DNA from 3 places in the Tumebacillus sp. BK434 genome. Region 1 is predicted to be linked to each of the others. Evidence: riboswitches for the same ligand, from Rfam matches in the RefSeq annotation. Region 1 holds a riboswitch; each other region holds the start of a gene.

Region 1 (10,689 bases):
TCGATCGGCGTGGAGCAGGTGCGCGAGATCGATGCGCTGGCCCGCAAGCACGGCTTCCAGCTGGCGGCCTTTCGCTCGTTTGAACGGCTGCTCTCCCCGGAGCAGATCGGCGGCATCCGCCAGCGCGCCGATCTGAAGCGCAAGAAAAAAATCCTTGCCCCGTAAATTCGGGCAGGGATTTTTGTTCGTTTCAAAGAAATGGATACGAGCGAAGAATTAAGAAAAATCGACAGGCACATGCGTGCCCGGCTGCAGCGAGTCTTTCGGCATCTTCACGCGCAACATGCCGTCTTGATAGCTCGCCTCGACCCGGTCTGGCACGACGGCGACCGGCAGCGGCACGGAGCGGGAGAATTTGCCGTACATCCGCTCGCTGTAAAACAGGTCATCTCCTTCCTTTTCCGGCAGTTCGCGGGTCACTTCACCGCGGATGGTGATCATCGTGCTCTGCACGCGCACATCGAGATGCTCCGGGTGCCTGAGTCCTGGGACCTCCGCCAGCACGACGACATGGTTGGGGGTCTGGCGCACTTCCACGCGCGGGCCGAGCTCGCCGTAGGGCAGCAGTTTGTGCAGCATCGGCAGCACCTGCTCTTGGAAAAAATGGTTCATGTCACCACTCCTCTCTCTGTCGGTTCGCTGTAATAAGTTTGTGGTATGATGGTTGAGAACCACATATAGTATGGATACAAATCGATTCTGCACATACGTGCTTTTGCGAATGGAGATGGGGGGACCCTCATGGCGATTCAAAATGCCACCGATTCGAATTTTAACGAATTGATCGCGCAAGGAACGGCAGTTGTGGAGTTTTGGGCGCCCTGGTGCGGCCCGTGCCGGATGCTGGCCCCCGTTCTCGATGAGCTGGACCGGGAGCTCGGATCGAAGCTCCGGGTCATGAAAGTCAATGTAGACGAGTACGGACAGCTCGCTGCGCGGTTTCAGGTGATGAGCATTCCGCTGATCGTGCTCTTTAAAAACGGCAAGCCGGTGGAGAAAATCCACGGTTTCCAATCGAAAAAGGCCCTGCTCGACACGATCAGGCCGCATCTGTAAGCATCGCGCACAGGCGGTGCTTTTTTTGTGGTATGATGTAGGGATGAGGAGGGGGGAGGTCTATGGACACTCGCGAACAGATTCGTGAAAAGCTGAAGCTTCTGCCCGACAAACCGGGCGTCTACCTGATGAAAAGCCACGACGGCGAGATCATTTACGTCGGGAAAGCCAAAGTCTTGAAGAACCGCGTGCGCTCCTATTTCAACGGCGCGCATTCCGGCAAGACCCAGTTGCTCGTCTCGAACATCGCCGATTTCGAATATATCGTCACCAACACGGAAGTCGAGGCGCTGGTGCTGGAAGGCACGCTGATCAAAAAGCACCTGCCGATCTACAACATCAACCTGAAGGACGACAAGGCGTACCCGTATATCAAGATCACCGCCGACGAGCATCCGCGGCTGGAGATCACGCGCCGCGTGCAAAAGGACAAGGGCAAATACTTCGGCCCGTACCCGAACGCCAGCGCCGCGACGGAGACGAAAAAGCTGCTCGACCGGCTGTATCCGCTGCGCAAATGCAAGACCTTGAAAGACAAAGTCTGCCTGTATTATCACATCAACCAATGTGTCGCTCCATGCGAATATCCGGTCGAGCCGGAGACGTATGCGGGCATGATCAAAGAGATCTCCAAATTCCTCAACGGCGGCCATGAGGAGATCAAGAAGAACCTGCAGGACAAGATGATGCAGGAAGCGGAGAATCTGAATTTTGAGCGCGCCAAAGAGCTGCGCGACCAGATCGCGCAGATCGACCGCGTGATGGAGAAGCAGAAGGTCGACTTGCACGACAACGTCGACCGCGATGTGTTCGGCTATCACGCCGATAAAGAATACATGTGCGTGCAGGTCTTCTACATGCGCCAGGGCAAGATGATCGAGCGCGCGGTGGAGATCTTCCACTACCACGGCGACGAGATGGACGATTTCCTCTCGTATGTCGCCCAATTTTACATCGACAACCACGACCTGCCCCAAGAGATCCTCCTGCCGCGCGAAGGCGAAGGCACCGAGCTGATCGGCCAGTGGCTGACTTCGGTCAAAGTCCGCTACCCGCAGCGCGGCTCGAAAAAGCAGCTCGTCGACATGGCGAACGAAAACGCCCGCATCGCGCTGGATGAGCGGTTCAAGCTGATGGACCGCGACACGTCGCGCACGGTGAAAGCGATCGAAGAGCTCGGCGAAGTGATGATGATTCCGACGCCGCGCCGGATCGAAGCGTTCGATAACTCAAACATCCAAGGCACCGATGCGGTGGCGGCGATGATCGTTTTTGACGACGGACGTCCGAACAAAAAGGAATACCGTAAATACAAGATCAAGACGGTGGAAGGCCCGAACGACTACGCCTCGATGCAAGAGGTGGTGCGCCGCCGCTACACCCGTCTGCTCAAAGAAAATTCCCCGCTGCCCGACCTGATCGTCATCGACGGCGGCAAAGGGCACATCAACGCCGCGCTGGAAGTGCTCGAAGACGAGCTCGGCCTCGACATCCCGGTCTGCGGCCTGGCCAAAGACGAGAAGCACCGCACGTCGCAGCTGTTCCTCGGCCACGACCCTGTGCCGGTGTCGATCGACCGCAGTTCGCAGGCGTTTTATCTGCTGACCCGCGTGCAGGAGGAAGTGCATCGCTTTGCGATCACCTTCCATCGCCAGCAGCACGGGAAGAATGCGATCCGCTCGATCCTCGACGACATCCCGGGCGTCGGCGAAAAGCGCCGCAAAGAGCTGCTCAAGCATTTCGGGTCGCTTCCGGCGATCAAAAACGCGCCGGTCGAAGAGTTTCGCAAAATCGGCATTGGCGATAAGTTGGCGAAAGAAATTCTTGCCTATCTTGCACAAGTTTAGACCCTGTGTTAGAATGAGGGGCAGTTAAACAATTTAAGATTACAAATCTCATCTCTTATGAGGTGAGTAGAGGCGCGTTGCATCATCAGTACCGCGGGGAGAGCCCGAGAAGCTCTGGGAACCGCTATGGGAAAGGGATCATCGCCGAAGTCTGGGCCTGTTCACGGAAGGCGCACGGCTGGGTCTGCATTTAAGAGATGCAGAACTGTCACACAGGAGCGACCCAACGCCTGTGTGGAGTACTATCTCACATTTCGGGGGAGAGAGGGGATCACCACGACTATGCGCAGCCATAGAAGGACATCCTTCTACTGGCTGTTTTTATTTGCGTGACTCTCCGTCCTGTGAGACTGAAGTTCCCGAAAATTCAAGAATGGGAGTGGAGAAACAGTGGCGTTGATCGTACAAAAATATGGCGGCTCTTCGGTCGCCAACCCGGAGCGCATCAAGCGCGTGGCGAGCCGGGTGGCGGAGACTGCACAAGCCGGCAACCGAGTGGTGGTCGTCGTTTCGGCGATGGGAGACACCACCGACGATCTGATTGGATTGGCCGCACAGCTGACCGGGAATCCGTCGGCTCGCGAGATGGATATGCTGCTCACCACCGGCGAGCAGATCTCGATCGCTCTTCTGGCGATGGCGGTGCAGACGCTCGGACTGCAAAGCGTCTCGCTGACCGGAGGCATGGCCGGCATCAGCACCGAAGCGGTGCACGGCAAGGCGCGCATCACCGGCATCGACCCGGCGCGGATTCACCGTGAACTGGAGGCGGGGCAGGTGGTGATCGTTGCCGGATTCCAAGGGATGAGCGAGCTTGGCAACATCACGACGCTTGGCCGCGGCGGATCGGATACGACGGCGGTGGCGCTGGCCGCTGCGATCGGCGCCGACCTCTGCGAGATCTACACCGACGTCGACGGCGTATACACGACCGATCCGCGCGTGGTGAAGGCGGCGAAGAAGCTCGACCGCATCTCCTATGACGAAATGCTTGAACTCGCCAACCTCGGCGCCGGGGTGCTGCATCCGCGGGCGGTGGAGTTTGCGAAACAATATCACGTGGCGCTGATGGTGCGCTCCAGCTTTAACAAAAACACCGGGACGCTGGTCGAGGAGGAAGCTCAGATGGAACAGGGAATGATCGTGCGTGGCATCGCCCACGATATGAACGTGGTCAAGGTGTCGCTCGTCGGCGTGAAGAGCCGCATCGGCAACTTGCATCAAATCTTCCGCGCGCTGGCGGAAGCGTCGGTCAACGTCGACATCATCGTCACGTCGGTGGCGCATGAAGGGGTGTCTGACATCTCCTTCACCATCGAGCACGGCGACTTGGACACGGCCGTTCCGGTGCTGGAGAGCCTGCTGCCTGAATTTGGCGGGGCCGGTTTGGAAATGGAAGAAGATCTGGCGAAAGTGTCGATCGTCGGTGCCGGCATGATCTCCAATCCGGGCGTTGCCGCGCAGATGTTTGGCGCGTTGGCGGAAGCGGGTATCGGGATCAAGATGGTCTCAACGTCGGAGATCAAAGTCTCTTGCGTCATCGACAGAGCGCACGCCCATGAAGCGGTGCAGGTGCTGCACTCGACGTTCGGTCTGGACAGCGCCGAGACGGCCATCGTGTCCGGCTTGAGCGGGAATGAGTAAAAGAGGAATTGACAGCCGTTTTTTGGCATAGTAAGATATAGAAAATCTTGTTTGACAACTCAATAGATCAACTCTTATCGAGAGCGGCGGAGGGACTGGCCCTGTGAAGCCCGGCAACCTCGTTTGTGTACCGACACAAGCGAAGAGGTGCTAAATCCAGCAGACTTTTAGAGTCTGACAGATAAGAGGTGCGGAGTCCGATAAATGGAACCCCCTCTTCAATTTGAAGCGGGGGTTTTTGTTTTGCCCCTGTGACAGGAAACGGAGTGAACACAGCGTGGCATTGATCGTACAGAAATTTGGTGGCACCTCGCTTGCCGGGCCGGAGCAGATCCGGCAGGCAGCCTGTCGCGTGCAGGAGACGGTGCGCAACGGCTATGAAGCGGTCGTTGTGGTCTCGGCGATGGGACATACGACAGATCAACTCCTCGGGCTGGCCGGGCAATTGACCGATCAGCCTTGTCGCCGCGAGCTCGACATGCTGCTGGTGACCGGGGAGCAGGTCTCGGCAGCCTTGCTCGCCTTGGCCTTGCAAGCGCTCGGCGTGCCCAGCGTGTCCCTGAACGGTGCGATGGCGGGGATTCGCACCGAAGACTTGCACGGGGAGGCGCAGATTCTGAGCATCGACCCGCTCCGCATCCGGGCGGAGCTGCAGGCCGGCCGGGTGGTGATCGTGACCGGATTTCAAGGCGTGAACCCGGCCGGCGACCCGACGACGCTCGGGCGCGGCGGTTCGGACACTTCTGCGGTGGCGCTGGCGGCCGCCTTGAAGGCGGAGCTGTGTGAGATCTGCACCGATGTGGATGGGGTCTACACCGCCGATCCTAACGTCGTGCCGACCGCCCGCATGATCGATCGCCTGAGCTATGAAGAGATGCTGGAGCTGGCGACCGGCGGCGCGGTGGTGCTCCATCCCCGGGCGGTGGAGACGGCGAAAGCGAATCGGGTGCCGGTCACGGTGCGCTCCTCGTTCCATGCCGGAGCGGGCACATGGATCGGTGAAACAAAGGAGGAAGCGGGACGATGAGCGTGCTGCAGATTGGCGCAGTGGAATTGGAAAGCGGGGCGGTGCTGCCCGATGTGGAGATCGCGTATGCGGCGTACGGTACGCTTAACGAACGCGGCGACAATGCGATTCTCGTCTGCCACGCCTTGACCGGAGATGCGCAGGCCGACCAGTGGTGGGCGCCGCTGATCGGACCGGGGAAGGTCTTGGACATCAATCGGTATTATGTGGTCTGTTCGAACGTGCTCGGCGGCTGTGCAGGCTCGACCGGGCCCAAGACGCGCCCGGCGTTCCCGACGGTGACCATCCGCGACATGGTCGCGGCGCAGAAGCGCTTGCTGGAGCAGCTCGGCGTGCGTTGCCTGCAGTTGGTGCTCGGCGGCTCGATGGGCGGGTTGCAGGCGATCGAATGGGCGGTCAGCGATCCGAAGTTCGTGCGCCGCTGTGCCCCGATCGCGGCGTCTGCAAAGCTCTCGGCGCTGGCGATCGCTTACAACCACGTCATGCGTGAAGCGATCCTGATCGGCGGCCCGGCCGGCTTTGCCCTGGCCCGCAAGATTGGCATGATCACCTACCGTTCCTTTGACCTGTTCGAAGCGCGCTTCGGGCGCGAGGTGAAACATCCGCAAGCGCCGCTTGGCGAGACGGTGTTTCAGATCGAAAGCTATCTCGAACACATGGGGCAAAAGCTGCTCGGGCGTTTTGATGCAAGCTCCTACCTTTGCCTGCTCCAAGCGATGAACCTGCACGACATCGGACGCGGGCGGGGCGGAGAGATCGAAGCGCTGAAGCGGATCGAAGCGGATGTGCTGTGGGTCGGGATCGACACCGACCACCTCTATCCGCCGCAGGAGCAGAGGTCTTGGGCGAGACGCCTGGCCAGACTGGGCAAAAACGTCACCTATCGCGAGCTGTACTCGGAGTACGGACACGACGCCTTTTTGGTGGAAGGCGAGCAGTTGAGCGCGCTGATCGAAGAATTCTTGGCGGAAACGGGAGGGAATTGACATGAAAAAACAGGTAAAAGTAGGTTTGCTGGGACTGGGCACGGTAGGCGGCGGGGTGTATAAGACTTTGCTGAAAAACAGAGTGACGATCCTCGAGCGCACCGGCTGTGCCGTGGAAGTGGTCAACGTCCTCGTCCGCGACCGTGAGAAGGAGCGCGGCTTTGTGATCGATGACAAGGTGCTGTGTTTGGAGCCGCAGGAGCTGCTCGGCGATGAGCAGATCGACATTTATATTGAAGTGATCGGCGGCATCCATCCCGCCAAAGAGATCATCGAAGCCGCCTTGACCAGTAAGCGCCATGTGATCACCGCCAACAAAGAGCTGATGGCCAAACACGGCGCACAGCTGCTGCGATTGGCTGAGCAAAACGGCGTCCATTTGCTGTTCGAAGCGAGCGTCGCCGGAGGCATTCCGGTCATTCATATGCTGCAAGGCTACCTGACTGCCAACCGCGTGCATGAGATCTCCGGCATCTTGAACGGCACGAGCAACTACATTCTGACCGAGATGACGAAGACGGGGCGCAGCTTCCCCGAGGTGCTGGCCGAAGCGCAGGCGCTCGGCTATGCGGAAGCCGACCCGACCTCCGACGTCGAAGGATATGACGCCGCCTACAAGTTGGCGATCCTGACCAACCTCGCCTACGACGCCTGTGTCGAGGTCGAGGCGATCGACCGCCAGGGCATTTCGGCGATCTCCGGTCACGACCTGCTGCTCGCCGAGCGGATGGGCTATGCGGTCAAGCTGATCGGCCATGTGCAAGAGCAGGACGGGGCGGTGCAATTGTCGGTCAAACCGCGCTTGCTGCCGTCCGCTCATCCGCTGGCCCGCGTAGGCGATGTGTTCAACGCTGTCACCTTGCGCGCCGATGTCGTCGGCGACCTGACCCTGATCGGCCGCGGGGCGGGCGAGCTTCCCACGGCGAGCGCGGTGATCGAAGACCTGACCGCCCTGCTCACCCAAGGAGACACCATCCGCCGCCCGAGCTGGAAGCGCCCGCTGGCCGCAGCCGCGAAACGCCCGGAGCAGACCGGCTGCTACTTTCTGTCCCTGACTTCCTGTCCCGAGCAGGCACAGGAGCTGGCTCTGGCTGTGCAGCGCGCGGTCGAGTCGGCGGGCGGTCTGGTCGCCGACTACCGCACGGCCGTTGCAGCCGATGGCCTGCACCATGCGTGGCTGTTAGGGGGAGTTACGGAAGAGCAAGTGCACCGTACGGTCGAATATAGCTCGCAAATCGTCGCTGAGCCGCTGTCGACGCTTCTTTTGAACGTTGAAGGGGAAATCAAGACAGGTGTAAAATGGGAGGCAGAAGCTTCGGGATACGAAACGAACGCCCGTTATGCGTAAAAGCCGGCCGAATCGCGCAATCTGAATAGGTGAGAGTTGACAACTGCGTAGGAACTTGTCGCATTTGACAGTTTCTTGACATTACTTCTACTAAAACAGTACAATTTATGTTGCGTTGATTCGGCCGCCCGAGCCCCTCCGGGTCATGGACGGGACGGTCAAAGGAAGCAAAGGGGGGCGCCTTATCGCATCGTCATAAGGGGAGTACGGAGAGAAAAGAGAAAACACCGACTGTGAATTCGTTCGTTCACAGGTATCTTGGAAGGAGGATCGACAAGTGGCCAACAAACAAGTTAGCCGAGAGTTCTTATTTCGCCGCTTGCACTCGTTGCTCGGCGTCATTCCGGTCACATTGTTCCTGGTGATGCACCTGACCATCAACTCGTTCGCCACGAAAGGCGAGCAGGCATTTAACGACAAGGTGGGCGTGCTCGAGACCATGCCGTTTTTGCCGTTTATTGAATTCGTTTTCATTTTCCTGCCGTTGATCTATCACGGCGTCTATGGCATGTATGTCGCATATACTTCGGGCTACAACGCGAACAAGTATTCCTGGGGCCGCAACCTCATGTTTGTCTTGCAGCGCACGTCCGGCGTATTCACTTTTATCTTTGTGATCTGGCATCTGTGGACGACCCGCTTCTCAGGCGATGCTCCGTCCTTTGACATGGTCGTGCAGATCGTGAGCTCCCCGGTCGGGTTCTGGTTCATGATCATCGGCACGATCGCAGCAGTGTTCCACTTGGCAAACGGCCTGTGGGGCTTCTTCATCCACTGGGGCGTCACGGTCGGCCCGCGCGCGCAACGCGTCTCCGCGTATGTGCTGATGGGTCTGTTCATCGTGCTGTCCGCAGTCGGCACATCTGCTCTGATCGCTTTCCGCGACGCAGTAGCGTAAGTTAGCCTAAGGGAGGAAACGCAATGAGCAACCAACGTGTTGTGATCGTCGGCGGCGGCCTTGCGGGCCTGATGGCGACCATCAAGGTTTGCGAAGCCGGGATTCCGGTCGATCTGTTCTCGTTAGTACCAGTAAAACGTTCTCACTCCGTGTGTGCCCAAGGCGGCATCAACGGCGCGGTCAACACCAAAGGTGAAGGCGACTCGCCGTGGGAACACTTTGACGATACCGTCTACGGCGGCGACTTCCTCGCGAACCAGCCTCCGGTCAAGGCGATGTGCGATGCGGCACCGGGCATCATCCACCTGATGGACCGCATGGGCGTCATGTTCAACCGCACACCGGAAGGTCTGCTCGACTTCCGCCGCTTCGGCGGCACCAAGCATCACCGCACCGCATTCGCAGGCGCAACCACCGGCCAGCAGCTGCTCTACGCGCTCGACGAGCAGGTGCGCCGCTTCGAGTCCCAAGGCCTCGTGCAGAAGTACGAAGGCTGGGAGTTCGTGCAGGCGATCCTCGATGAGGAAGGCACTTGCCGCGGCATCGTGGCACAAGACCTGCGCTCGATGGAGATGCACTCCTTCACGGGTGACGCTGTCATCCTCGCGACCGGCGGCCCGGGCCTCGTGTTCGGCCGTTCCACCAACTCGATCATCAACACCGGCACCGCAGCATCCGCTGTGTACCAGCAAGGTGTAAAATACGCCAACGGTGAGTTCATCCAGATCCACCCGACCGCGATCCCGGGCGACGACAAGCTGCGCCTGATGTCCGAGTCGGCGCGCGGCGAAGGCGGCCGCGTCTGGACGTACAAAGACGGCAAACCGTGGTACTTCCTCGAAGAAAAGTACCCGGCATACGGCAACCTCGTGCCGCGTGACATCGCGACCCGCGAGATCTTCCATGTCTGCGTCGACCTTGGCCTCGGCATCGACGGCGAAAATATGGTCTACCTCGACGTTTCGCACATTCCGAAAGAAATGCTCGACGTAAAGCTTGGCGGTATCATGGAGATCTACGAAAAGTTTGCCGGTGACGACCCGCGCAAAGTTCCGATGAAGATCTTCCCGGCCGTTCACTACTCGATGGGCGGCATGTGGGTCGATTACGACCAGATGACGAACATCCCGGGCCTGTTCGCAGCCGGCGAGTGTGAATACCAGTACCACGGTGCGAACCGCCTCGGCGCTAACTCCCTGCTCTCCGCGATCTACGGCGGCATGGTGACCGGCCCGAACGCAGTCCGCTACATCAAAGGCCTGAAGAAGTCTTCTGCTGACGTCAACAAGTCGATCTTCGAGACGGCTGCGAAGAAGCAGGAGCAAAAATACGAATCGATCCTCAAGATGGAAGGCACCGAGAACCCGTATGCGCTGCATCGCGAACTCGGCCAGTGGATGACCGACAACGTAACTGTTGTTCGTCACAACGACCGTCTGAAGAAGACCGACGAGAAGATCCAAGAGCTGATGGAGCGCTGGCACAAGATCGGCATGGCCGACAAGTCCCGCTGGGAGAACATGATGGCACCGTTCACCCGCCAGCTCTGGAACATGCTCGAACTGGCCCGCGTGATGACTGTCGGCGCCCTGATGCGCGACGAGTCCCGCGGCGCGCACTACAAGCCGGAGTTCCCGGACCGCAATGACGAGAAATTCCTCAAGTCCACCATTGCGACCTGGACGCCGAACGGCCCGGAAATCTCGTACGAAGACATCGACGTATCGCTGATTCCGCCGCGTCTGCGCAACTACGCAGTCGATAAGAACTAATACTGCGACGAAAGGGGGAGACTCGCATGAGCCAAAAAGAAATTCAAGTCATCATCGAACGTCAAGACCGTGCGGACAGCCAGCCGTATACGCAGGAATTCCGCATACCGT
Region 2 (10,689 bases), 220 kb from region 1:
ACGCATAACTCACAAAAAGAACCTGTTTGGCGGCGCCAAACAGGTTCTTTTTTCATGAGACGGGAATGTAACCTTCTTCAAAATGAATTCGTCTAATCAACAGCAACTCAATCAAAGGAGGAAGTTCGTTGATACAACCACTAAAATCGATCGCCTGGGTCGGGGCTTTTCTTGCCGTGGTCACGGCAGGAATCTTACTCTTCAATCCGTCCGATACCAGCTGTGCATGCCGTCCGGCAGAATCCTTATCGGCAGCAGATGCCGCGCCGTTCATGCCTGTGGTCGATGAGTATTTTGAAGTCCGCAAGCAGGCCCTTCTCTCTGGCGATGTGACCGTGCTGCACAAGCGGTACCCCGAGTTGGCCCAAGGAACAGACCTCAAGGCTGGCATCAATACGGAGGCCTTCATGATCGAGCAATCCCGTTCCCTCAAGATGCTGGATGAAACACTCGACCTCGACTACTACGAACCGATCCGAGCCCACAAGGACGGACAAACGGCAATCGTTGTCATACACGGCCAGGCCAGTTACCTGTACCCTGACGAGACACACAGCGTCGGCGAATTCCACCTCACCCTGACTCTCCGCCAACAAAACGGCGCCTGGACGGTCACCCAAACCGACGAAAAAACACTGGAAGAGTTCCACGCCGATCACGCCTAAAGCCCCGTTTCGCAAAACACCTGGAAAACAATCAATAAAAGGCGATCCGCAGTCAAACGGATCGCCTTTGCTTTCACTCATAATTAGAAATTGCGGTTCAGCGCCATCGGGGAGTTGTACCCTTGGCCTTGCAGGTGCGGCTGCATTCTGGCACCTTGGCCGCCGTAGCCCGGAGCGGAAAACGCTTGGACCATCGTTTGCATGGTGTGGTCTGCCAGCTGTGGCACTTGGTACATGCCTTGGTAGTTGGCGAATTGGAACAGTTCGTACGCCATCTCCTGACAGGTGTTGGCAGAGGTCGCATGGAACTGGCGCAGCACCGGGTTCGCACATTCCAGCGCAGAGTTCATGCAGCAGATCGCCCCGAACTTGTGCAGGTTGAGCGCGATCGTCGCGATCGACCGATCGGACAGGCGGTTGACCTGCGGGTTCGGCATCGGCATCTGCGGATTGTTCAGGCCGATGTTGATACTCTCGTACACGTTCGTCTGCGGCGTGTGCGGCACTTGCGGCGCGAAGCCCTGGTTGCTCAATACGGCCAGGCATTGCTGGTAGCCTTGCACCATGCGACGCTGCTGGTTGGTCAGAATGTCACGCAGGTGCGCATCTTGGCACTGGCTGATCAGCACACCGTACAGCTCGATGTCTGCGCCTTTCGAGCGGAGCGATTCTTGCGTCGCCAAAAACTCATGCGCCCCAAAGCGCATCCCTTGCTGTTGTCCCTGCTGCTGTTGAGAACGGTTCATTCTGTAAAGCACCTCCAGACGGGTTTCAAACCTTTACTAGAATGCCGTTCCCAAAGCAGCTTTATGCGGCCGGACTGTTACTGCGCAGCGACTTTGTCAGCGGTCAGACGCAGGAATTCTTCCGCATCTTTCACGGTGATGTCGACCGCGTTTTGCCAGAATTCCGGCTGGGTCAGATCGACGCCGAGGTGTTTTTGGGCCAGCTCTTCGACCGTCATGCTCGCCGTGTCGCGCAGCAGCGCCACATATTTGTCGGCAAACGACGCGCCTTCCTGCAGCGCCAGCGCGTAAACGCCGGTCGAGAACAGGTAGCCGAAGGTGTACGGGAAGTTGTAGAACGGCACGGATGTCGAATAGAAGTGCAGCTTCGACGCCCAGAAGCGCGGGTGGTACAGCTCCAGAGAATCGCGGTACGATTTCTTCTGCGCTTCGACCATCAGCTCGTTCAAGCGCTCTGCGCTGACCAGGCCTTTTTGACGCTCATCGTAGAAGTTGTTTTCGAAGATGAAGCGGGCGTGGATGTCCATGTACATCGCGATCGAGCCGGACACTTTTTCTTCCAAGAGCGCGATCTTCTCGTCATCCGATTTCGCCGCCCGCACCGCCGCCGAAGTGACGAGCGTCTCGGCAAACGTCGAAGCGGTCTCTGCCACGTTCATCGCGTAGAGGCGGGAGAAGAACGGCATGTCGCCCATCACGTGTGCATGGTAGGCATGGCCCAGCTCATGCGCAAGCGTCGACACCGCGCCCATCGAGTTGTCGTATGTCATGAAGATGCGCGTTTCGTTTTTGCCCGGGAAGCCGGTGCAGAACCCGCCGGGACGCTTGCCCGGGCGGTCTTCCGCCTCGATCCAGCTCTTCTCGAACGCCATCGTCGCAAAGTCGGCAAAATCGGCCGAGAACTCTTTGAACTGCTCGACGATAAAGTTCGCTCCTTCATCGTACGTATACGACGTCTCCACCGTCGAAGTCGGCGCATACAGGTCGTAGTAGCTCAGTTTGTCGGTGCCGATCAGCTCCGCCTTGCGGTTCAAGAATTTCACGAACACGTCTTTGTTCTTGTCGATCACATCCCACATCACGTCGAGCGTGGCGCGGGACATGCGGTTGATGTCGCACGGCTCTTTGAGGATCGAATCCCAGCCGCGGGCCTTGTAATGCGCCCAGCGGAAGCCGCCGAGATGGTTGAGGTTGGCTGCGAACAGCTCTTCGTTCTGCGCGAACGCCTCTTCCCACGCTGTAAAAGCAGCTTCGCGCACGCTGCGGTCCGGGGTGCCGGAATACATGTTCTGCGCCTGGCCCACCGACAGCTCTTTCACTTCGCCGTCTTTCTCCACCTTGATCGCCATGCGGCCGATCAGCGTGTTGTACAGCGAGCCCCAGGCATGGTAGCCGTCGACGGCGAGGTCGCCGGCCAGCGCTTCCATCTCCGGCGCCAGTTTCTCGTTGGCGCGCTGACGGCGCTCATCCAGATAGAACGCGATCGGTTGGACGCGCTCATCTTGCAGCACGGCCGCCCAGGTGCTTTCATCGGCGGCGAGGATCTGCTTGTCGAGCACGGTCATCGCCGCGCCATGCTGTGCGGACAACTTGGTGATCGTGCCGTGCACGATCTTCGCATGCTGGTCTTTGACGTTTTGGGCGAGCAGGCAGGAGGTGAAGCTCATCGCATAGCGCAGGTTCGCAAACACCTCTTGCACGGTGTGCAGAACCGAAACCCAGGCGTCTACGCTGGTCGTCGAGGCCAGGGACGAGATCGTGCCGGACAGCCCTTCGATGCTCGTTTCGAGCTGTTCCAGATAATGAGCAAACTCCGGAGACTCCGAACCGCCAGCAAAAAACGGCTCCAAGTTCCACGTTTGGCTTAATTGTTTCATGAAAATCCCCCACTTCGCTATGTATTCCATCTCTGCTTTCATCATAACACACTTTTCAAATAACTTCCTGTTCCGCAAAAAAAGCCGCAGCAGCGGCTTCGGCTGGGCTTACGGCTTTAAAACGACTTTGATGCACCCGTCGAGCTTTTCATCAAAAAGCTCATACGCGCGCTCCGCTTCGGACAGCGGCAGGCGGTGCGTGATCACATCGGTCGGATCGAACTTGTTCGCTTCGATCATCCGGTACAGCTCCGGCATGTAGTGGATCACCGGCGCCTGCCCCATCTTCAGCGTAATGTTGCGGGCGAACAGGTCGCCGAGCGGGAAGGCGTTATAGCGCGCCCCGTACACGCCGATCAATTGGATCGTCCCGCCTTTTCTCACACACTGCGCGGCGATGACGATCGCGCCCATCGCGCCGCCCTGCAGCTTCAGGGCGCTCTCCATCATCTCGATGATCGTCATCTTGCCGTCCATGCCGACACAGTCGATCACCACATCGGCGCCGCCTTTGGTGATCTCTTTCAGATGCTCGCCGGGATGATCATGCTTGGTGAAATCGACGATCTCCACGCGGTTCACCCGCTTGGCATGTTCCAGCCGGTATCCGATGTAATCGACGGCGATCACACGCTTCGCGCCTTTCAGCCAGGCAAATTTTTGCGCGAGCAGCCCGACGGGGCCGCAGCCGAGCACGATCACCGTATCGCCCGGCTTGACTCCGGCATTGTCCACGCCCCAGTAAGCGGTCGGGACGATGTCCGACAGGAAGACGATCTTCTCATCCTCCAGCTCGCAGTTCTCCGGCACTTTAAACGGCGTGAAGTTCCCGTACGGCACCCGCAAAAATTCGGCCTGGCCGCCCGCATACCCGCCGAACGTCTCCGAATAGCCGAAATAGCCGCCCGCATCGCCGTGCGGATTCGCATTGTCACATTGGCTCTCCAGATGGCTCTCGCAGAAAAAACAGTGTCCGCAGGCCACATTAAACGGGACGATGACCCGGTCGCCTTTTTTCACCCGCGTCACGTCAGGCCCGACTTCTTCAACGATCCCCATCGGCTCATGGCCGATAATGTAGCCTTTGTGCAGATTGGGGACAAAGCCATGAATCAGATGCAAGTCCGACCCGCAGATGGCGGTGGTGGTGATGCGGACGACGATGTCTTCGCGTTCGATGATCTTCGGTTCCGGTACATCGGTCACTTTCACATCTTTGATCCCTTGATAGGTCACAGCTTTCATGCCCATTCTCCTTTCAGCCTGCCCTGGTCATACGCAGAGCGGTAATAGCGGTAGACGCAAGCGATCGACAGGTAGATGATGATGTCGGCGATCAGCGACAGCCACATCGACCACCACATGTGATGCTGCATGTTGCCTGTTCGGACTGTCACCCACTCAAAGAGGATCGCCGGGATCATCCAAAGCACGGCACGCTTGATGATCTGCTTCCACTGCTCGGGCAGATTTTGACAATAGAAATAGGCCACGACCGGATAGATGCCAAAATCGAGCGTCAGCGGGATCGTAAACAAAGGATGCGGCAGGCCCTTGTACGACCACAGCTGGTAATGCACCATCAACAAGTCGGTGATCAGTCCTAAAAAACTGGTGTAAGCGCAGATCGGAAACAGTTCGCGCAGGCGGGACTTGTCCGCTTTCACCCAAAACCAGAGCCAGCAGAAGACAAAGACCAGCACAAAATACAAGTTGATTCCTCCTTGATACGTGCTAATGGTTTCCTTCCAACGGGGAATAGTAGCAGCAGGAGGTTTTGTTCAATGGCAGTATTCCTGTTTGTAAGTATCGCCATACTTGCCTTTTGGGGCTTTGCCGATAAAACGAAGTTTCGCGCGATGTTTCCCATCCTGATCACCGCAGTTTTCCTGCGGTTTCTGGATCATTACGTCCTGATTGACTGGTTTAAATTGTGGGTGATGCACGGTGAAGGTTGGCGCACGATCTGGATCCCGATGCTCGCCAACCTGACGATCTGGTCGACCGCAGCTTATTTTTATATCCAATTCCTCCCCCGACCCTACCATCCAAAAGGGAAACACTTCGTGCTCCTGTCTCTCTATACCGCGCTGTTTGTGCTGGTGATGTGCGGCTATATGCGGGCGCTGCTCTATTTTCAGGTGCTTTCGATGCGTGACAGCTGGACGCTCTGGCATTCGGCCTTGAATCAATATGTGTATTTTTTGCTCATCTACGTGATCTACCGTTGGCTGACCCAGCCGGTGCGGGGAGGTGCTTCGCATGTCTAAGCCTTCTTATGAGGATCTGTACCAGAAACAAGTGCAGTTGAAAGAGATCGATCTTGCACAATGGAAACAGGACGATCTGTTTTCTCTGAACTGGTGGATGCTGCTGATCGTCATGCTGACCGCCTGGACGATCTGCTGGAAGATCGTCGACCGCAAACGGGTTGTGCCAGTCCTGCTGTACGGGGCGTTTGTTGCGCTGTGCTCCTCTTTTCTGGACGTGCTGGGGACTTCGCTGGCCTTGTGGGGCTATCCCGACCGTCTGGTACCGCTGATTCCGCCCTTTTTTATCTTCGACTTTGTCACGCTGCCGGTGGTGCTGCTCTGGGTGTATCAGAAGTACGGGCCGTGGGCACGCTATCTGATCGCCGCCACCATCGTTTCGGGCATCTTCTCGTTTGTCTTAGAACCGTTTTTGGCCTGGCGCGGGATGTACCGGCTGCATCACTGGGAATACTACTACTCCTTTCCGATCTATATCGCGATCGCAGCCCTCTTGAAAAAGGCGGTCGATCTGCTCGTCGAGACACAAAAAAAGCACGCCCCGCCTTAGCGGGACGTGCTTTTTTTGACAAACGGGTAAAAGATCAGACCGGTGAGGAGCATGCCGACACCGAGCAGGAACGTTTTCATATCGGACGTGCCGGCGTAGATCACCCACGCCGAGTAGACGGTGGCGAAAAAGGCGATCAGGAAATCGGCGGTGCGGCTCTGCGACGCTCCTTCATACGATTCACCGGTCAGGGTCAGCTTCAATTGGTATAAGGAAGCGATCATATACGGCACAAGGTAGGACAGGGTCGCGACGGTGATCACAAAGCCAAACGCTCCGGCGACGCTTTCGGAGATCGTCGAGAAAATGAACACTTGCGACAACAGGTTGGAGACGATCAGTGCGTTGACCGGCGCGCCTTTTTGGTTCTCTTTCAGGAAGAAACGCGGGAACAGGCCTTGCTTGGCCGCTTGGAACGGCACTTCGGACGACAGCATGATCCAGCCGATCATCGAGCCGGAGAGTGAGATCAGGCCGAGGATCGCCATCAATGAAGACCCCGGCGTGCCGACCACCGACACCAGCGCGTCGACGAGCGGCTTTTCGGTTGCCGTCAGCCGGTCTTGCGTCAGTGCGCCCATCGTGAGCACGGTGATGCCCATGTAGATGACCAAGGCGATGACGAGACCGGTGATCGTCGCTTTTTTCACGTCCGACTGCTTGCGGGCGCGGGACGAGAAGACGACCGCCGATTCGACGCCGACAAACGCCCACAGGGTGGAGATCGCCGCGCCATTGATCTGGCCGAACAAGGAGACCGCCTGCTGGGTGCCTTCGTCGATGCGCGGCTGCACGAGCGGCAGGATGTTCGCCTTTTGGAAAGCGAACAGCGCGGCGATGATGAAGAACAGGAAGCCGAGCACTTTGGCGGCAGTGGCGACGAAATTGACTTTGCCTGCCCCTTCCACCCCGCGCAGCACCAGCGTATGGATCAGCCAGAGCATCGCCGTGCAGACGAGGAAGGTGATCAGGTTGCCCGCCTTGACCGCGTAGGAGCCGATCTGGAACAGCTCGGCCTGCGAAGTCATCACCGGGAAGAACGTCGACAGGTACGAAGCAAAGGTGGTGATGATTGCCACGTTCCCCGTCGCGTTGGCCAGCCAATAGCCCCAGGCGACGATGTATCCGGACAAGCGCGAGCGGCCGGTTCCGGCGCGGAACATCGCGCGCGCGTACATCTGCGGTCCGCCGTTCAATTCCGGTTTGCGCAGTGACAGGTTGCCGAATACCAGCGCCGTCAGCAGCACGCCGGCGCCGGTGATCACCCAAGCGGACAGCACGGCCGCCGGAGACGCTTCCAGCGCCAGATTATGCGGTAACATAAAGATCCCGGAGCCGACCATATTGCCGATGACCAGCGCGGTCAGCACCCAAAATCCGAGGTTTTTTTGGGACATTTCGTTTCGTTCCTCCTTTGGCTTAACAAAGGAAGGTGGGCATAAAAAAACACCGCCAGACGGTGTATGTTTCCATGACCCGCACCTATCGCCTTTGTTGGAAATAGCTCTCCACGGGAAGTTGGCAGCATTCCCGTGACAGTTCCGGCCCTGTTCGAGCCCGGCCCCAGCCTGCTGACCGCAAAGACGGCCGCAAACTTCGGCAATGCTGCCTTTCCAGGGCGTTCACAGGTGTCCTTGCACCTCCCGCCGCGTACTGATCAGCACCGCAACCTCTACCCCACCTTGTAGATGAGGGTGTATGAAGTTTTGACAATGAAGTTTACACAACGAGACTTAGTATACGGATCGACTTTCAATCTAGTCAAGAGCTAATTTCTCACAGATGTGAAAAACCGCCGGTCAGAAGACCAGCGGTTGCATTTCGATCTCGATGTCAGACAGTGGCGTCACCGGGAGCAGGACATCGATCGTCGTGCCGACGCCGACCTCGCTCTGGATCTCCAGCCTGCCGCCGTGGTCCTCGATGATCTTGAAGGAGACCATCAGGCCCAGCCCGGTGCCTTCTTCTTTCGTGGAAAAAAACGGATCGCCGAGCTTCTGCAGCTGCTCTTCCGGGATGCCGATCCCTTGGTCGGTCAGGCGGATGCACACCTGTTCCGCTCCGCACGGTCCCAGCTCGATTAGCAGCTCGCCCCCGTCCGGCATCGCCTCGATCGCGTTCTTCAGCAAGTTGAGCAGCACCTGCTTGATCTGATTTTCTTCGATGTGCACCTCGGGCACCGACTGAAAGCGGGTGACGATGCGCACATCGTTTAAGATCGCCTGCGGTTCGAGCAAGGTGACGATCAGAAGCAAGAGGTGATCCAGGCTGGCCGGGCGAAACTTGGAGGACTGCGGCTTGGCAAGCAGCAGGAACTCGCTGACGATCAGATTGGCCCGGTCGAGCTCGGAGAGGATGACGTCGTAATACTCGCTGCTATGCTCTGCCTTTTCTTTGAGCAGTTGAGTGAAGCCTTTGATCGCCGTGAGCGGATTGCGGATCTCGTGGGCGATTCCCGCGGCCAGCTGCCCGACGGCGGTCAGCTTGTCGGAGCGGTGCAAGAGCTCCTGCGCCCGCTTCTGCTCGGTGATGTCCTCGGCGATCACGTAGGCGCCGAGGATGCGGGCGTCGATGATCAAAGGCACGTTGGTCACGCGCAGGTCGAGGCGGACGCCGCTTTTGTGCTGCACGTTGACATCGTAGTTGGGAGTTTCTCCTGCCAGCGATTTGCGAAAGCGGTCGATCATCAGCTGCACCGTCTCCGGCTCGATGATCGTCTTGAACGATTTGCCGAGCAGCTCTGCCCGGCCGTAACCGAGCATCAGCTCGGCCGCGCCGTTGACGTCGGTGACGTTGCCGTCGATATCGATCATGAAGACGGCAAACGGGTTGTGTGCAAACAAGGAGCGCAGCCGCTGCTCGGACAGACTGGCGCTTCGCAGCGCCAGTCGACGGTCGAACAGCGCGCCGAGCAGAACGAGTACTTGAATCAGCAGTGCCGCGATGCCAAGCGAAAAGGACAACAGCGTGGCGTCTGCCGTATGAATCGCCTCGGTCACCGGCTCAGCGACCGGGCGCACCGCGGTGCTCTGCATCGTCACATAATGGATCGAAGCAAACGACAGGCCCATCAGCACAGCCGAGATGACCTTGTGCGGACGCCTGCCGAGGCGTTTGCGTTCAGGGTATAAGAACGTGAAAGATAAGACCAGATACAAGACCGGCCAGGCAAACAAAAGCGATAGCGCCGCAGCCGGCAGATCGTATTCGATCGTAAAACCGACCTGCACGCCGCGCAGGTTCAAGACATAGACGGCTACGATGCCTGCCCCCATCAGCAGTGCGCCGAGCAAGATCCGGCTCTTCGTCAAGCCGCGGCGGCGCTTGACTTTCACCAGCACGAGGTAGGAGCTGAGCACCGACACGAGCATCGACAGCCCGAGCAGCCAAAAATCATAGGAAGCGGACATCGGCACCTGGCAGGCCCGCATGCCGATCAAATGCATCGTCCAGACGCCAAACCCCATCGCCACCGCGCCTGCCATCAGCCAGGCCCGGCGCTGTGTGCCGCGACAGACGGCGACCCGCTCGCTGATATCATTCACCGCATACGCGGCGATCAGCGCGATCAGAACGGTCAGCGTCGCCAAAGGAAAATTGTCCATGTCAAACGCCTCAACCATTCAGCTACCCCCACACGAATCAGGATCCGGAACACTCTCCCATATTCTACAAAAAAGATACCAAGACCTCCTTATCATCAAAATTCCTCTTACAAAACAAAATAACCCCGGGCAATTCCCGGGGTTGTTTGTTTACTCATAAATCGCATTCGCTAACAGTCGGAACAGGTAGTCGGTATGGTCGCGGAAACCGGCTTCGAGGCCGATCAAGGTCACCTCTTTCGACGGGTCGTGCACGATGACCGGCTTGCCTTGGGCGCTCTTGCTGTTGATCCAATGCCCGGCGAGGAAGAACCCGCCCTCGTTCGCATAGGACGCATCCACCGCATAGCCTGCCGTATTGGTGTACCAGACCGGGCGATAGACGAACCCGATGTCGTTCGACCCGTAGCCTGCGGTCAGCGGCGAATCGCTGTAGTTGATCTTGACGATGCCGTTTGCGTTGGAGGAGCCGACGTTCACGCCGACCGAAGTCAAGCCGAGCGTCTTCGCCGCCAGCGAACCGCCAGCGCCGACAGCGATGTATTTGCCGCCGCCGTCTACGAACGCGTTGACGTTCGCTTTAAACTTTGCCAGCTCCTCGGCCGACTGCAGGCCGAATTCGGCGTTGGCGACGCTGTTTGTCGTCGCGATCAGCCGCTCGGTGCCGCTGTAGATCAGCGCGTCGAAGCCGTTCAAGCCTTGGGCAGCCACCGTGCGCGGATGCAGTTCGGTCACGGCGAAGCCGAGGCGCTGCAACGCGAGCTTGGTGCCGGAGTGGGACTGGCCTTTGTTCATCCCGCCGTCTTTGACGATGGCGACCTGCACAGCGTCGAGCAGTTTGGCATCGGATGGAACGGCTGCCGTCTGCAGGGTGAGACCGGACGCTTTGACCTGCGACAGGAGCACCGAGCTGTTCGGCACATAGAAATTGCCAGCCTGATCGCGTTTGACTTCCACGCCTTGCTGCAGCAATTCG
Region 3 (10,689 bases), on a different contig from region 1:
TCACATTGAGTTTTTACGAATAATCATATACAATTGAATCAGAATGTTCGTATTTTCATCTGTACTTATTTTTACTCCTATTCTCGATAAGGATGGTGTAACATGACGCCAAAAACCAAGAAACTCAGCTCCGTTCTGCTCAGCGCCCTGCTGTCGGCCGGCCTGATCGCCGGAATGCTTCCGGCAGGGCACACCAACGCAGCTGCGGTGACCTATCCGTTGATCACGGAAGTCTATGCCGATACCAACGTCTCCTATGAGCCGGAAGAGTACATCGCGGTCACCAACCCGACCGCAGCGGCGATCGCGATCGGCGGCTGGTATCTGCAAGTTGGCTCGAACAAGCTGGTCTTCCCGGCCGGCACGACGCTTTCGGCTGGCCAGACGATGTATGTGACGAAAACGGCGACTACCTTTAAAAGCGAAATGCTCTTCCAAGCGGACTTCGAATACGGCAGCAACTCCGACAACGCCGTTCCGCAGATGACCGTCACCGGCTCCGTGCCGAGCCTGGCCAATGCCGGCGGTGCAGTCTATCTCTACAACGCGAGCGCCGCAAACGTCGACACCATGGCTTATGGCACCGGGTCCGCGACGACCGGCTGGACGGGCGCAACCGTACCGAACGTCTCGGAAGGCACGATGTTTGTGCGGGAGAAAGACGAGATGTCCGGCCAATACCCGGACACGAACACGGCGGCCGACTGGGCACACCTGCGCGTATACCAGGCGGGACAATCGCGCTTTGGCGCTCCGACCTACTCCTACGCCGGCACGATCCAGCCTTACTCGTCGCCCGATAACAGCTTTGCGACGCTCTCCGCCCTGCTCAACTCGGCGACGACGAGCATCGACCTGAACGTTTATGAATTTCAGTCGGTGCAACTGCTCGACGTGATCAAAAACGCCTTGGCGCGCGGCGTGAAAGTCCGTGTCTTCCTCGAAGGACAGCCGGTCGGCGGCCTGCTCAACGACAGCAAATATGTCTCCCAGCAGATCGTAAACGCCGGCGGCGAAGTGCGCTACATCATCTCCGATACGGCGAACGGCATCTACAAGCGCTACCGTTTCGACCATGCCAAATATGCGATCGTCGACAGCAAAAGCATCTTCACCCAGTCGGAGAACTGGAAGTCGACCGGCGTGCCGTACAACCAAAACTACGGCAACCGCGGCTGGGGCATCATCGTCAACGACACGCAGACCGCGCAGTTCTTCACCGGCGTCTTCAACAGCGACTGGAACGTTCTGTCCAAAGACTCTTTCCCGTACACGGCCAGCCACGCGAAATACGGTGCGCCGGCGAGCGGTTTCCTGCCGGACACCAGCACCCCGCCGACGGGACGCTATGCCGGCGGCTTCAAGAACAAAGCGATCAACGGCGAGTTTCGCGTGACGCCGATCTTTGCGCCGGACAGCACTTACCTGCAGCAGAACTCGATCATCGGGCTGGCGCGCCAGGCGCAGAACACCTTGCTCGTCGAGCAGCTCTACATCCACAAACACTGGGGTACGACCAGCACCGGCAGCGTGGAGACGACGCCTGATGTCTATCTGGAAGAAGTGATCGCGGCCGGCCGCCGCGGCGTCAAAGTCCGCGTCCTGCTCGACTCGGCGTTCCTCGATGCGAGCGACCCGCGCGACAACCAGTACACCGTGCAGTACATCAACTCGATCGCCGCAGCGGAACACCTCGACATGCAGGCCAAGCTGATCAACCTTCCGGCGGTCGGCATCGAAAAGATTCACAACAAAGGGATGATCGCCGACAGCAGCAAGTCGCTGATCTCCTCGATCAACTGGTCGGACAACTCGCCGTCGAACAACCGCGAAGCTGGTGTGATCGTCGAAAACACCGAAGTGGCCGCGTACTACGAGTCCCTGTTCTGGCATGACTGGACGGGCGGCGCGCAGTCCTGGGACCCGGAGACGGCAAAAGGGACGGCGAACATCCAGATCAACGAAGTGATGTACCAAACGGGCGGCTATGACGCGACCCGCGAGTATGTCGAGCTGTACAACCCGAACAACGTCTCGTATGACCTGACCGGCTATAAGCTGTCCAACAAATCGGGCAATTTCACCTTGCCGTCCGGCACGGTAATCCCGGCTCATTCCTTCCTGATGGTCGGCAAAGACAGCGCCGGATTCTCCGCCTACAAAGGCTTTGGCCTCGACGTGACCGGCATGACACTGACCTTGACCAACACCGGCGACAACCTGCTCTTGAAAAACAGCGCAGGCACCACCGTCGACAATGTCGCCTGGTACAACTATGTGACCAACTGGTCCCTGTACACCAATGACGGCCAAGTGCTGTCCCGCAAGTCCCCGACGCTCGACACGAACTCGCCGAGCGACTGGATCGTCACCACACCGAACCCGAAGCAATAACTAGCAAAAAGAGCATCCCATGTGGGATGCTCTTTTCTGTTTACAGGAACTCGGGACAATAGCCGGGGACCCCGGTATAGAAACAGTGGTTTTTGAAGGCAAATTGATACTGGGTTTTCGGCGACCGCGGCATTTTCGCCGTGCAGGCCGCCCGGTAGCGCCTGCCAGGCGACGGGTTGTAGAACCACAAGGAGCGGCGGGCCAGCTGGTCGATGCGGCCGTTGGTCAACTCCCGGGCGCGGCGCAGGTCTTGCGCCGTCGGGCGCATCTTGTAGATCTCCCCGTTCTGCACCGGTTCGAACGGTGAGCGCTGCGGTCCAAACTTCCCGTAGACCGCGATCGGGATGGTGCGAATGTTGTGAAAGTCAGGCCTGCAGTCTGCCACAATCCGATTGACCAACACGCTCCCGACCAACTCTTGCCCGCGCCGTCCTTCCCCACGGGCTTCTGCCTGCATCAACTGCGCTAACAAGCGGAGGTGCGCGCTGTTCGCTTTCACTCTGCGCATCGGCATCTCTTCACCCTCTATCGTCTCAGATACGATCAGGATATTGACCTGCCTGCCAATCGGTCACCCTTATTTCCATGAAAATAAGATTTTCTTCCAGCTCTCGACAAAAAAGCCGCCGGAGCCGCTTATGCAGCGGCGCGACGGTTAAAGAAGGTCGAGATGACAGGCCAGATCGGCTGCACAAAGCCGATCACGCTTTGGAAAATTCCAAAGAACTGAACGATACGCGGCAGAAAAGAGAACAGTAAAGCCATGCAAACCCCTCCTTTCTTCTCTATGCTATGCCAAAGAAAGGGGACTTGCCTTCCGCGCTTGACCTGTCCTGTGGCGCTTACTTGTTCGTCAAAACGCCGGTGCCAAGCCGCGCCGGGATCCTATCTTGCGCGATCAGGTCGTCGTGGCTCTCACGCTGGACGACGAGATCGGCCTGCCCATTTTGCACGAACACCACGGCCGGGCGGGCGATGCGGTTGTAATTGCTCGCCATCGAGTAACCGTACGCGCCGGTGCAGGACACGGCGAGGATGTCATCCGCTTTGACCGGCGGCAACTGCACATCCCAGATCAGCATGTCGCCCGACTCGCAGGCCTTTCCCGCGATGGAGACGAGCTCTTCGGCCGCGTCGTTCGCGCGGTTGGCGAGCATCGCTTCATACACGGCCTGGTAGAGCGCCGGGCGCGGGTTGTCGGCCATCCCGCCGTTGACGGAGACGTACTTGCGCACGCCCGGAATGTCTTTCGTCGAACCGATCGTGTAGAGCGTGGTGCCGGCAGCGCCAACGATCGAGCGGCCCGGTTCGATGACGATCTCCGGGTACGAAAGCTCCAAGCGGTCGAACGCGGCGGTCACCGCCTTCGTGATCGCGGCGATATACGCTTCTGCCGCCAGCGGCGTGTCTTCTTCCGTGTAACGGATGCCAAAACCGCCGCCGACATTCAGCTTGTGCAGATCGTTCGCGCCGAGACTGCGGACACACTCGCCGAAGAACGCCGAGACGATGTCGACCGCTGCCGTGAACCCGTCCGTTTCAAAAATCTGTGACCCGATGTGTGAATGCAGGCCTATCAGCCGGACGCCCGGCGTGTCCAGCGCCGCTTGCACAGCGCGCTTCGCCATGTCCCCTTTCATGTCGAAGCCGAATTTCGAATCTTCCTGGCCGGTCGAGATGTATTCATGCGTATGAGCCTCCACTCCCGGCGCCAAGCGGAGCAGGATGTCGGCGATGACGCCTTTTTCGCTGGCCAACGCGCCGAGCAGTTTTAATTCGTGGAAGTTGTCGACCACAAATTCGCCGATGCCGGCGTTCAGGGCCAGTTCGATCTCATCCGGGCCCTTGTTGTTGCCGTGGAAATGGATGCGCTCCGCCGGGAAGCCGGCTTGGAGCGCCGTGTAGAGTTCACCGCTCGACACGACATCGAGAGCCAGCCCTTCTTCGTCGATGATGCGGCACATCGCCAGCGTGCAGAACGCTTTCGACGCATAGGCCACTTCGAAGCGCAGGCCCGATTGTTCAAACGCCCGCTTGTAGGCGCGAATCGTCTCGCGCATCATCGCCTCGTCGTAAACGTACAGCGGCGTGCCGTACGTCTTTACCAGTTCCGTGCTGTCCACGCCGCCAATCTCCAAATGCCCTTGCTCATTGATGCGACTCGTCCCGTGCAAATACATCTTGTGTTTAGCTCCTCTCCAACCTCTCAAACCCGTTTTTTTCCAGCCAGACAACAAAAAAACGGCCGGCGTCAAAGGGAGTGCGCCGACCGTTTTTGGATTTATCGAAATCGAACAGAATCATCCAAAACCAGCTCTGATCCCCTCAACTCATGAAGTAGCGCATCACCTGCAGAACACAATGGCTCTAAGGTGACAGTCCGACACTTGTTCAATGTCGACCCAGCAGGGAACCCGATGGCAGGCACTCTGCTTCGGCGGTCAGCCTTTCCCACATTCATCATCAGTGTGCCATCACTTCAGAAGTGGTACTCATCTTACCCGCGCCTCTACCCCACTCGTAAGAATGAGGTGTCGTCGTATTTAATTATATTCGATTATAGCAGGATTGTTCGGTGCTGACAAGGATTGTTGTCCCTAGTTCGGCTGCCTATCTTTGTCTTTCGGCCGCACGATCGCCGGGCGCTGGTTCTTGTATTGCATCGGCGTGCGGACGATGATCTCCCACAGCGCTTTCAAGTTGAGCGGCAGCAGCGGCCAGAGGTACGGACGGGTGACCGACTTGGTGCGGGCGAGCAGGATGAACCACAAGGCGACCGCCGCGACCAGCCCGTACCAGTCCAAAAACGCCACCGCGAGGATGAAAAACATCCGCGACAGCCGGTTGGCCATCGACAGCTCGTAGCTTGGCGTCGCAAACATCCCGATCGCCGCCACCGCCAGATACAGGATCGACTCCGGCGAAAACAGCCCGACTTTGACGGCGATGTCGCCGATCAGCACCGCCGCGATCAAGCCCATCGCGGTGGCCAATGGGGACGGCGTGTGGATCGCCGCCATCCGCATCATGTCGATCCCGATGTCGGCGAGCAAAAACTGCAGGATGATCGGGATCGCCCCCACTTCATCCGGTCCGAGGAAATCCAAGGGCACAGGCAGCCATTCGCGGTGGACCAGCGTGAACAAGACCCAGAGCGGGATCAGGAACAAGGAAGCCAGAATCCCCAAAAACCGCACCCAGCGCACATAGGCGCCCACCGCCGGGTTCTCGCGAAACTCTTCAGCGTGCTGCACATGGTGGAAGATCGTCGTCGGCGTGATCATGACGCTTGGCGAAGTGTCCACGTAGATCAGCACATGCCCTTCCAACAGGTGCATCGCCGCGACGTCCGGGCGTTCCGTATAGCGCACAATCGGGTACGGGTTCCAGTTGTTGCGCTTGGTCAGCCACTCCTCGACCGACTTTTCGGCCATCGGCAAGCCGTCGACATCGATCTTCTCCAAGCGGGCTTTGATCTCGTCGACCAGCGTGTCATCCGCAACGTCCTGCAGATAGGCGACACAGACGTCCGTCTTCGAGCGTTTGCCGATCTTCATCGTCTCCATGCGAAGCCTCGGGTCACGGATTCTCCGCCGTGTCAGCACGGTGTTTTGCACCAGCGTTTCCACAAATCCGTCACGCGAGCCGCGCACGACCCGCTCCAGCTCCGGCTCGGCCGGCGTGCGCGCCGGATAGCTGCGCGCATCGATCACCAGGGCCTGATCGAACCCGTCGACGAGGATCACCGTCTGGCCGGACAAGATCGCCGTGATGATCTCATTGGTTTTGTTCTGTTTCTCGACCTGCGTGTGCGCCAGATACGTCCCGGCCAGCTTTTCGATCGTGTCGCCCGCCAACTGCTCGCGCTTCAACTGTGCCAGCAACCGCAGCACGTCGTCGATGATCCCGTCTTTGATAAATCCGTTGATATAGAGCAGGCAAAGATCGTGCCCGGCAAACGACATCTGGCGCTTGATCATGTCATAGCTCTCCCCGATGCCGAGCACCTTGTCAAAAAACTTCAGGTTGCTGTCCAGCCGTTTGTCCAACTGCAAATCCTGGTCGGACGGCGGGATATCGGTTTTCTCAATGATCCGCGGCATGGTCATATCCACTCCGTTTCAGAATTTCTAGGATCGCAGCTTTGGTGATCGGCGCGCCTTTTGCAAAGTGATCGCGGCCCTGCATCTTGCCGATGTCGCCGACACCGACGATCATCGGCACGTCGCAGTCGGAGAGCACATCGACCGTATCACCGTAGATCACCATGTCACCGCTGTGCGCAGCCAGGCCGTCTTTGTCGACCGCGTCTTCGATCATCCGGCAGTTCTGGTCGATTGAGAAATCGACAGACACTCCATCGACCATCGGCGTATTGGAAGCAACGGCGATCGCCCCCAGCACTTCGATGTTCGGGTGGTTGGAGACGTATTCGAGAGCCCGCTCGCCATAGCCGTAATCGCCGTTGCCGTTGTCATCGAACATCACCAGCACCGGATCGTGTTTGGCATGTTCGATCAGCCGAACCAACTGCTGACCGCTCAGCGGGCTCGGGTTGCCGGATGAACGGGAGATGACGCGGCACCCCACTTCAGCCGCCACTTTTTCGACCGCTTTTCTTGCGACCTGATCTCCATCTGTGATCAAAATGACTTTGCGCTTCCCCATCGATCCGTCACCCCTTCGGTCAGATTGTCAGTACGGTATCAGCCCTTCGGCCGGAACAGCAGCGCCGCCAAGAAGGAAAACACGATCGCGGCGGAAATGCCGGCCGAGGTCACTTCGAAGATCCCGGTGATGATGCCAACCATGCCGCTGCGGTGCGCTTCGGCCATCGCCCCGTGCACCAGCGCGTTGCCAAATGACGTGATCGGAATCGTTGCGCCGGCCCCTGCGAATTTGATCAATGGCTCATACAAGCCGAGCCCGTCGAGGATCGCCCCGAACACCACCAAGGACGTCATCACATGTGCCGGTGTCATGTTGGTCAAATCCATCATCAACTGGCCGATCACACAGATCAGACCGCCTACGACAAACGCCCATAAAAACGTGATATCGATGTCCATCTAGACCCACTCGCCCCTTTCGATGACCACCGCGTGCGCCACGCAAGGGATCGACTCCCCTTGCTGGGTGGACAGCGGGGAGAGCAGCGCTCCGGTCGCACAGACCAGGATGCGGTTCAGTTCCCCGCGCTCCATCCGCTTGAGCAGGTGGCCGTACGTGACGACTGCGCAGCAGGCGCAGCCGGAACCTCCGGAGAACACTTCGGACTGATCCGGGTCGAAGATCAGGATGCCGCAGTCTTTGAACCGGTCGCCGAGAAATAAGCCCTCTTCTCTCTCGAACAGCTCTTCGGCAATCTTGTGCCCGACCCGTGCCAAGTCCCCGGTGATGATCAGGTCGTACTCGTCCGGCGTGCGCCCAGTATCTTTAAAATGCCGCGCGATCGTATCGACAGCGGCGGGCGCCATCGCCGGCCCCATCTCAAACGGTGACTTCACGCCAAGATCCACCACCTTGCCAATCGTCGCATGCGTGATGCGCGGTCCGTTGCCGCTCTTCCCGACGATCGCCGCTCCCGACCCGGTCACCGTGCATTGCGCGGTCGGCGGCTTCTGCCCGCCGTATTCGGTCGGGTAGCGGAACTGGCGCTCGGCCGTCGAGTTGTGCGACGAAGTGGCCGCCAGCGCATGTGTGGCAAATCCGGCATCCACCGTCATCGCCGCCAGCGCCAGCGATTCCATCGATGTTGAGCAGGCGCCGAACAGCCCGAGAAACGGCGTGCCCAGCGTGCGCGCGCCAAAGTTAGCGGTGACGATCTGATTGAGCAGGTCACCGCCGTACAGCACGTCGATCTGCTGCGCCTGCAGGTTCGCTTTTTGCAGCGCGGTCAGGCAAGCTTCTTCAAACAGGCGGCGCTCCGCTTTTTCCCAGGAGTCCTGCCCGATGTAATTGTCAGGATGCACCGTATCAAACTCTTGGCCGAGCGGCCCTGCTCCTTCTTTCGGGCCGACGACCGCACCGCTGGCCACCAGCACCGGCTGCGACTTGAACTCCCATGTCTGCTTCCCGATCAGCCCCATCGTCTAAACACCTCCAAGACATGTCCTACATCACCATCGTGAAAATTTGTTTGATCAGCGCGATGACAAAAGCTGCCACCGTCCCGAACACGATGACCGGCCCGGCGACTTTAAACATCTGACCGCCGACGCCGAGCACCAGCCCTTCGCTCTTGTGCTCGATCGCCGCCGCTGCCATCGCATTGGCGAAACCGGTGACCGGCACGGCCGAACCGGCACCGGCCCACTGCCCAATGCGGTCGTACACGCCAAGCCCGGTCAGCAACACGGCGATAAACACCATCACCGCCACGGTCGGATTGCCCGCCGTCTTTTGATCAAAATCAAAATAGGCTATAAAAAACTTCTGCACAAACTGACCGAGCAGACAGATCGTTCCGCCGACGAGAAACGCCCGGATGGTATTGGCGAACACAGGCCGTTTCGGCACATGCTTTTGGGTCAGCTGTTTATAATCTGACTTCGCCTTGGGTCCCTGCTTCATGGCGCATGCCTCCCTTGTCATTAGCACACCTTTCGTAATCCTATCTTTCCAAGGCACAGGCTGGGCTATGAAAGAAAAAAGCAGGCACCTTTTGGAAAAGGTGCCTGCTTGTTCACACTCGTTTGGCGTTCGTGATCCGGTCGTATTTGACGGCTGTTTGTTCCCACCAGACATATCCTCCCGCGCTGACGGCGAGAAGAGCCAGCAGGACGGCCACCCAGACCACGCGGCGCTTTGTCGTTGTACCTCTCTCCTCCATCCACCATCACCTCGCTGTACGATACTTGAAGTAGTATGGAGCAGAATGGCAGAACTTAACCGAGCTGGTCACGAATTATCTGTAAAATCTTTTTCTCCAGGCGCGAGACCTGCACCTGCGAGATGCCGAGCACTTCGGCGACTTCCGCCTGCGTTTTGTCCCGGAAGAACCTCATGAAGACGATCAAACGCTCCCGTTCGGGCAACCGGGCCAGCGCATCGTGCAGCGCCAGTTTGTCGAACCATTTGTTTTGCGTCTCGTCGGAGATCTGATCCATCAAGTAGATCGGATCGCCATCATTTTCGAAGACGGTCTCATGGATCGACGCCGGCTGACGCATCGACTCCAGCGCAAACACCACTTCGGTCGGCTCCATGCCCATCGCCTGCGCGACTTCGTTGATGTGCGGCTGCCGGCCCAGCTTTTTGGCCAGCTCGTCGCGGGTGCGGCGCACCTGCCTTGCAGTCTCCTTCAGCGAGCGGGAGACTTTCACCGTCGAGTCGTCGCGCAGGAAGCGCTGGATCTCGCCGATGATCATCGGCACCGCATAAGTGGAAAAGCGCACATCGTAGGAGAGATCGAACTTGTCGATCGCTTTCATCAGCCCGATGCAGCCGATCTGGAAGAGATCGTCCGCTTCGTAGCCGCGGTTGAGAAAGCGCTGGACAACCGACCAGACCAGCCGCTGGTTGGAGACGATCAGCGACTCGCGGGCACTGTCATCGCCGGCTTGGGAGGACGCGATCAGTCCTTTGACCTGCTCGTCCGTATATTTCTGATGCGGGGCAGTTTTCTCAATTGCCATCCTGCATCCCCCTAGTGGTTCGCGACAGAGTGGCTTTTTAGACGTTTGACCAGCCGTACCCGGGTGCCCACTCCGGGTCTGCTCGTCACTTCGATCGCATCCATGAAGTTCTCCATAATCGTAAAGCCCATGCCGGAGCGCTCCAGTTCCGGCTTGGAGGTGAACAGCGGCTGGCGCGCTTCTTCCACGTCTTCGATACCGCGGCCGTTGTCTTCGATCACCAGCTCGATCGTGCCATCGACGATGGCGCAGGTGATCAGCACCGTCCCGTCCTGTTCTTCGTAGCCGTGGATGATCGCGTTGGTCACCGCTTCCGAGACGACCGTCTTGATCTCCGTCAATTCCTCAAGCGTCGGGTCGAGCTGCGAGATAAACGCGGCGACCGAAACGCGGGCAAACGATTCATTTTGCGAGCGCGAGGCGAATTTCAGCTCCATGAAATTGTCCATTACGCCACCCCCGTCTCAGCAAGCGCCTGCGATTCGCTCGAATAGATCCGCAAGATCTTCAGCATTCCGGAGAGCTCGAACAGCTTTTTCAGCTGGTCGTTCACCGAGCAGAGCGCCATGCGCCCGCCCGCCTGCGTCACGCGCTTATAACGGCCGAGAATGACCCCGAGGCCGGAAGAGTCCATAAAGCTCAAGTCTTCTAAATTCAA

Evidence for each region. Region 1 has a riboswitch for lysine ahead of EV586_RS13355 (aspartate kinase). Riboswitches for the same ligand answer to the same signal wherever they lie in the genome.
Region 2: linked by a shared signal. The riboswitch ahead of EV586_RS12350 (amino acid permease) and the one ahead of EV586_RS13355 (aspartate kinase) in region 1 are both predicted to bind lysine.
Region 3: linked by a shared signal. The riboswitch ahead of lysA (diaminopimelate decarboxylase) and the one ahead of EV586_RS13355 (aspartate kinase) in region 1 are both predicted to bind lysine.

Annotation. Positions count from the first base shown of each region.
Region 1 covers NZ_SLXS01000004.1:429,079-439,767, forward strand. Annotated here, with positions in the region: gene EV586_RS13335 (shikimate dehydrogenase) at 1-165, shown strand, start outside; gene EV586_RS13340 (Hsp20/alpha crystallin family protein) at 217-612, opposite strand; gene trxA (thioredoxin) at 742-1,056, shown strand; gene uvrC (excinuclease ABC subunit UvrC) at 1,119-2,903, shown strand; lysine riboswitch at 2,963-3,156, shown strand; gene EV586_RS13355 (aspartate kinase) at 3,294-4,547, shown strand; SAM riboswitch class I at 4,619-4,735, shown strand; gene EV586_RS13360 (aspartate kinase) at 4,825-5,574, shown strand; gene metX (homoserine O-acetyltransferase MetX) at 5,571-6,560, shown strand; gene EV586_RS13370 (homoserine dehydrogenase) at 6,562-7,908, shown strand; gene EV586_RS13375 (succinate dehydrogenase cytochrome b558 subunit) at 8,186-8,806, shown strand; gene sdhA (succinate dehydrogenase flavoprotein subunit) at 8,830-10,578, shown strand; gene sdhB (succinate dehydrogenase iron-sulfur subunit) at 10,605-10,689, shown strand, end outside.
Region 2 covers NZ_SLXS01000004.1:204,429-215,117, reverse strand. Annotated here, with positions in the region: gene metH (methionine synthase) at 1-8, shown strand, start outside; gene EV586_RS12385 (hypothetical protein) at 129-665, shown strand; gene EV586_RS12380 (spore coat protein) at 749-1,411, opposite strand; gene EV586_RS12375 (M3 family oligoendopeptidase) at 1,489-3,288, opposite strand; gene EV586_RS12370 (zinc-dependent alcohol dehydrogenase) at 3,397-4,533, opposite strand; gene EV586_RS12365 (CBO0543 family protein) at 4,530-4,991, opposite strand; gene EV586_RS12360 (hypothetical protein) at 5,073-5,558, shown strand; gene EV586_RS12355 (CBO0543 family protein) at 5,551-6,108, shown strand; gene EV586_RS12350 (amino acid permease) at 6,105-7,505, opposite strand; lysine riboswitch at 7,602-7,791, opposite strand; gene EV586_RS12345 (ATP-binding protein) at 7,908-9,713, opposite strand; gene EV586_RS12340 (M14 family zinc carboxypeptidase) at 9,864-10,689, opposite strand, start outside.
Region 3 covers NZ_SLXS01000001.1:1,068,267-1,078,955, forward strand. Annotated here, with positions in the region: gene EV586_RS03630 (phospholipase D-like domain-containing protein) at 103-2,394, shown strand; gene EV586_RS03635 (cell wall hydrolase) at 2,435-2,908, opposite strand; gene EV586_RS21555 (hypothetical protein) at 3,031-3,159, opposite strand; gene lysA (diaminopimelate decarboxylase) at 3,237-4,574, opposite strand; lysine riboswitch at 4,725-4,914, opposite strand; gene EV586_RS03645 (spore germination protein) at 4,992-6,497, opposite strand; gene spoVAEA (stage V sporulation protein SpoVABEA) at 6,481-7,062, opposite strand; gene spoVAE (stage V sporulation protein AE) at 7,101-7,463, opposite strand; gene spoVAD (stage V sporulation protein AD) at 7,464-8,483, opposite strand; gene spoVAC (stage V sporulation protein AC) at 8,509-8,967, opposite strand; gene EV586_RS20975 (hypothetical protein) at 9,080-9,226, opposite strand; gene sigF (RNA polymerase sporulation sigma factor SigF) at 9,282-10,031, opposite strand; gene spoIIAB (anti-sigma F factor) at 10,043-10,480, opposite strand; gene spoIIAA (anti-sigma F factor antagonist) at 10,480-10,689, opposite strand, start outside.